One region of the Lysinibacillus sp. RS10 genome, then DNA from elsewhere that is predicted to be linked to it. Evidence: riboswitches for the same ligand, from Rfam matches in the RefSeq annotation. Region 1 holds a riboswitch; the other holds the start of a gene.
What was found. A riboswitch is a leader RNA that binds a small molecule or an ion and turns the genes downstream of it on or off. The one in region 1 is predicted to bind preQ1.

Region 1 (3,207 bases):
AACAATTTGAGTAATCCCGATTTTATATGTTTTGTCATCTGCATTGCCGCTCTCACTTGCATTATTCGTTTCTTTTCCTTTTGAATCAGATGAACTAGAGCCACCACTACCACAAGCAGCAAGCATTAAGACTAACCCAAATAACAGGAACGAAAGCTTTTTTAAATTGCATTTCACAAATAATCCCCCCGATTATTATCTCTGATATTTATCACACTTCATCCAAACAAAGTGTGAACGTATCGCTATATTATCGTTATTATCGAGGTTCGTCAACAACATTATGAATGTTCTGACTTTTAAAATTGACATAATATTTTAGTTTTTCACTCAATTCGCCGCTTTAAACCGCTAAACTACGCTGTTTATAAAATTTGATTGCTTTTTCTAACATAACAAAAATTTTTTTTACAATTTTGCGAAGTATTAAGGAGTGAAGGTGAAAATACTCCTAGAGGCGAGAAACTTCTATTTCTACCCCTACGCTTTCGGTACAAAAAAACTTGCTGAAAGAAGTTAAAAATTTTTTCTAATTTTAGCTAACTTTTTATAATTCGAAAGTCGTCTAATCATTAGAAAATTAAATCATTTACATTAAAGGAGAAATAATTATGAAAAAAACAATAAAAAAATCTTGGATGATTGTATCAGCACTAACAATAGGAATGGCTGTCTTCACGCCACATCAAGCTGAGGCAACAACAGCAAAACCAACAAACGAAATAACAGTTCAAGCTGAGCAACAAATTAAAGGAACGATTAAAAGCATTTACGGAGATAGCATCACAATCAAAGCGAAAGACGGTAAAAACTACTATATTGGAATCCAAAAGTTCTCAGATGAGCAAATAGCAAAAATGAAGTTAGTTGAAGGTCAAGAAATCTCTGTAGAAGGTAATTTAGTACAAGATTATTCAGATTTCTACACGTTTAACGTCTATAAAAAAGACTTACCTAAAGAAATAACAAAAGAAGATCTGGCTAAATTAGAAAAATTGTTTAATCAAATGAAGAAGTTAGAAAAAGAAGAGAAATATGAAGAAGTAGATAAAATTAATCTTGAAATGGATCAAATCACAAAGCCGTATATTTTAGCTAGCTGGGTACCTGTATCCTTCGAAGAGTTCATGGAAGAGTATGGATTTGGTGAAAAAAATATAGTTATTAAAGAAAAAGATAAAAAGCAGCTGAAAGATATTTATCAACAGTGGATTAAACTAGAGAAATCTGGTAAAGAAGAAGCAGCACAAACAAAATTTGATGAATTCCAGAAGGTTCTTCAACCTTACTTAGATGCGCTATATCCACCAGTACCATTTGAAGATTACATTTCAGATATAGATGTAGATATTCCAGCTGAAGCTTTACCAAAACTAAAAACTTTATACAAAGATGCTCAAAAAGCAGATCAAGATAAAAATGATCAATTATCTGAAAAGCTATGGAATGAATTCAATGAAATGATTAATCCTTACATGAAGCCACTTAGCTTTGAAGATTACATGTCTAACTTTGATTTTGAAATCAAAGCAAAAGATAAAGCGCAATTAAAAAAGCTTTATGAAGAAGCAACAGCTCTTGATCAAAAAGGTGACTATGAAAAATCTAATGAAAAATGGGTTGCTATCGACAACATTTTAAATCCATATTATGAAGCAAATAAAGAAATTTTAATCTCAGCTTCTAAAGTAACAATAAACGGCAAAGTTTACCTTACACAGCATAAATAAGTAAAGGTTTTCGGGCTAATCCTAAACGTCATTGAAAAATGATATATGGGATTAGCCCCTTTCTTTTACTACGCGGATCCTTAGATTTTTTATTAACACAACTGCTACAGACTTAAGTATTTCAATATAATATATTTTAGAAGTCTCGGTTATGCAGATGTTAGAACAACAATAAGAATTTTTGTTTTACACATGACTCTTTACAAACTAGCATTAACATTGATATGATTGCATTTGCTTCACGTGGTTCGTAACCATCCCACGCAAAAAAACTAAGGAGAAATTAATATATGAAAATAAAATTTTTAGCAACGAGTGGCATTATTGCAGCGCTCTACATTGCTGTTACTTTGCTAGTCGGCTCATTTGGCTTTTCAGAGGTTCAGTTCCGTATATCGGAAATGTTTAATCATCTAGTTGCCTTTAATCCACGTTTTGCCGTCGGGATTATTATTGGTGTATTTATCTCTAATATATTTTCACCAAACGGCATTCTCGATTTATTTTTCGGTGTTGGGCATTCGATGATTACACTTGGATTGTTCATTTTTATTTGTAAATTTGTCAAAAATATTTGGGCACGTTTAGTTATCAATACATTGCTATTTACATGCACAATGTTCATCATTGCTTTAGAATTGAACATAGTATTAGAAATACCATTCTTCTGGACATGGTTAACTGTTGCTGCAGGTGAATTTGTGGTCTTAGCGGTCGGTGCACCTATTATGTATCTATTGAATAAACGCTTAAACTTCAAAAATTTGATTTAAAAGACGGATCTTTTTAGATTCGTCTTTTTTGATTTCTTGACAATATTCTGAAAATATTTTACAATTCTTTTCAATAAAACATGCGATGAAAAAGAATAGTAGCAAGTAATAGTACTTGTAGAGAGCTGATGGTTGGTGTAAATCAGTAGTACATACTTGTGAATGGACTTTGGAGCAGCCTCATCAAATGTGAGGACGAATTTACTCCCCGTTACCGGAGTACGAAAGCGCGCAATTTTTGCGAATTAAGGTGGCACCACGGTTACTCGTCCTTTTTATAGAAGGATTGGAGTGACTTTTTTTATGAAAAAAATCAGATTAGAGGAGTCGAGAGCAGATGAGTACAGTAGTAGAGAAAAAAGGATATTTCGGTGAATTTGGCGGTAGCTTTGTTCCCGAGGAGCTTCAAAATGTTTTAAATATTCTAGATGAGCACTTCCAAAAATTCAAAGATGAAGAAGATTTTAATAAAGAGCTAGATTATTATTTCCATGAATATGTTGGGCGAAAATCCCCACTTTATTTTGCTGAAAATTTAACAAAACAATTAGGTGGCGCGAAAATTTATTTAAAGCGTGAAGATCTCAACCACACAGGTTCACATAAAATTAATAACGTCCTTGGACAGATTTTATTGGCAAAGCGCATGGGTGCTAATCGTGTTATTGCCGAAACAGGTGCAGGTCAGCATGGTGTAGCAACTG
Region 2 (3,207 bases), 2.0 Mb from region 1:
AAAAAATTGGCAGTTTGTTCTAATGGTGAGTTCAAAGAGAACATCAACAAAACCAAAGAAGTCAAACGATTAGAGCGAAAGTTGAAGCGAGAACAACGACAACTAGCTCGTAAGCTTGAAGCCAACACGAAAGCGTATACTAAAAAACGAAAGCCAATCTATAAAATACCTTTAAAGAATATGAAAAATATTCAAAAACAAAACACTGAAATCCGTAATTTATATAAGCGACTTAACGACATCCGAACAAATCATTTAAATCAGTGTTCTAATGAGATTGTGAAAACCAAGCCATCTCGTATTGTAATGGAACATTTAAATGTAAAAGGTATGATGAAAAATAAACATCTGGCGAAGGCGGTAGCCAGGCAAAAGTTATATGAATTCAAACGGCAAATTCAATACAAATGTAAAAAATACGGAATTGAATTTGTTGAAGCCGACAGATGGTTTCCATCATCAAAAACTTGTTCTTCTTGTGGACAAGTCAAATCCGATTTGAGACTGAAAGACAGATTATTTATCTGCTCTTGCGGATTAAAGATGGATAGAGATTTGAACGCAAGCATTAACTTAGCAAATTATTCAATCTAAGAAGCTTAACTGAAACTAAGCCTTAGATGTGTACGCAACGATACTGCGGAATTTAAGCCTTTGGAGAGTCATACTAAATGGCAGTAGCTTCGGCGAAACCAGGCTCGGAGAATAAGGAAGACATAAATACGAAAGTCAGAAGATATAAGTTGTGTCACAGTAGAGATGTCTACATTTTTTAAGAAATGTATATGTTTTTCGTATCGGCTATGTTCGAAAGTGGGTGCTTACTGAAAGACAGGGGCGTTTTGAATAGAAATGGATAGTTTTTTCGTCTGTATTGAATTGTTATTAAGCGTCCTTAAGGAGAACACATCATAAATAGTTGAGGTTATTCTGTTTGAAAAAATAGTAATGAATCTAAGCTCAGCAAAGTGTTTAGTGTACTACTAAAATAGAGGGCAGTATAACAGTAGTTTTTCCAGAGAAGCATTTATGAGAAGACTTTATAAAAAAATCATTTGACGTTTTGTACTATTTTATGTATTATATTGAAAAAAGAATGCCCGAACTAGAACGGGAGAGGTTCATAGCTGATACCCTCTATAAAAAACTATGGAAACATGATAATATGCCATGTCCATATCGGACGTGGCTTTTTTTATGTTTTTACTTATGTTTTATTAGAATGATTGGTGATGCCTCTCTTGAAAAGTGTTGGGAAACATTTTACAAGGAGGTTTTTTGTTTGACCAAAGCCATGAAGAAGGACTGACAGATTTAACTTTATTGGGTAACCAAAGTACACTATTTTCATATTTCGTTTAACGAATCACAATCTTAATCCAGAATAAATTGAAATGCGGACTTGAATAGTTCAATGAAGAAAGAGGTATTTAGCTACCCTCTAAAAAAAACTAAGAAGAAAGCAGTACTTTTCTTAGAGTGCTGGTTTTTGATACAAGGGAGTTTTATAGATGAAGCAGGGAAAAGCAATTGTTGTATTTAGTGGAGGTCAGGACAGCACAACTTGTTTGTTCTGGGCAAAAGAACGTTTTGAAGAGGTTGAGGCAGTAACTTTTGATTATGGTCAAAGGCATCTTCTTGAAATTGAATGTGCGAAGATGATAGCAGGGGAGCTCGGTGTCAAGCATCACATTCTTGATATGTCACTCCTAAATCAGCTTGCTCCGAATGCATTGACACGACAAGACATAAAGGTAGAAGACGGAGAAAATGGTGAGCTTCCATCTACTTTTGTACCTGGCCGAAATCTTCTCTTTCTTTCATTTGCAGGCGTTTTAGCGAGCCAAGTAGGAGCTAAGCATATTGTAACTGGCGTTTGTGAAACAGATTTTAGCGGATATCCAGATTGCCGAGATGTTTTTATTAAATCCTTGAATGTAACGTTAAATTTATCGATGGATGATTCCTTTGTGATTGATACACCATTGATGTGGCTGAATAAGGCACAGACATGGGAGCTTGCTGATCAGTTTGGGGCACTTGAATTTGTTCGGGAAAGAACGTTGACTTGCTATAACGGTGTAATTGCAGATGGCTGTGGTGAATGCCCAGCATGTAAACTGCGAAAAAATGGGCTTGATGAGTATTTGAGTTACAGAAAGGAGTCTTAAGGCATGCCAGATTTTAGAATCGTCGATAAGCTCCAAAAAATAGATGAAGATATTCAAAGAAATCAATTAAACTATCATGCAAAGCGTGTTCTCGTAAGCAAAGAATTTACCTTTGATGCTGCCCATCATTTACATAATTATGAGGGGAAATGTAAAAACCTACATGGTCATACGTATCGCGTAGTATTAGGACTGAGTGGATACACAGATGAACGCGGTTTGATGATTGATTTTGGCGATATCAAAGGAATATGGAAAGAAAAAATAGAGATACATTTGGATCACCGTTATCTCAATGAAACGCTTCCACCCATGAATACGACGGCAGAGAACATTGTTGTTTGGATTTACGAAAAGTTGGCTGCGGCCTTACTTGATGAACAAAGATATAACGGTTCGCGTGTAGAGTTTATCAGGCTATATGAAACCCCGACAAGCTATGCAGAAGCGAGACGGGAGTGGATGGAAGTTGAGTAAGATACCGGTTATCGAGATTTTTGGACCGACGATTCAAGGTGAGGGAATGGTAGTTGGCCAAAAGACAATGTTTGTGAGAACTGCCGGGTGTGATTATTCCTGTTCTTGGTGTGATTCATCGTTTACGTGGGATGGCAGCGGAAAGCATCTTATTGTCCATATGACAGCGGAAGAGATTTGGTCTGAGTTGAAACGTCTTGGAGGCAATGGCTTTTCATTTGTCACGATTTCAGGCGGCAATCCTGCACTCATCCAAAATTTGGAGAAGCTCATTGCCATTTTAAAAGAAAATGACATACAGATAGGGGTGGAAACACAGGGAAGTAGGTGGCAAAAATGGATGTATGAGATTGATGAGTTGACAATTTCACCAAAGCCACCTAGTTCTGGAATGACTACAGACTATTCGGTGCTCTCTGATATCTTTGAAAAACTTAAAAATCGAAACAGTAATTATCATATATCCCTCAAAATAGTCGTCTTTAATCAAGATGATTACGATTATGCTAAACAAATTCACCACCGGTATCCAATGATTCCTTTTTATCTACAAGTCGGT

Region 2: it holds a riboswitch for preQ1, as region 1 does, so the genes downstream of both, queC (7-cyano-7-deazaguanine synthase QueC) here and ACB089_RS22255 (QueT transporter family protein) in region 1, are expected to answer to the same signal.

The regions. Positions count from the first base shown of each region.
Region 1 is NZ_CP167122.1:4,426,569-4,429,775, forward strand. Features, by position in the region: gene ACB089_RS22245 (ABC transporter substrate-binding protein) at 1-177, opposite strand, end outside; gene ACB089_RS22250 (hypothetical protein) at 612-1,730, shown strand; PreQ1 riboswitch class I at 1,968-2,012, shown strand; gene ACB089_RS22255 (QueT transporter family protein) at 2,021-2,503, shown strand; T-box leader at 2,580-2,780, shown strand; gene trpB (tryptophan synthase subunit beta) at 2,841-3,207, shown strand, end outside.
Region 2 is NZ_CP167122.1:2,436,943-2,440,149, reverse strand. Features, by position in the region: gene ACB089_RS12465 (RNA-guided endonuclease InsQ/TnpB family protein) at 1-594, shown strand, start outside; PreQ1 riboswitch class I at 1,111-1,157, shown strand; gene queC (7-cyano-7-deazaguanine synthase QueC) at 1,512-2,171, shown strand; gene queD (6-carboxytetrahydropterin synthase QueD) at 2,175-2,648, shown strand; gene queE (7-carboxy-7-deazaguanine synthase QueE) at 2,641-3,207, shown strand, end outside.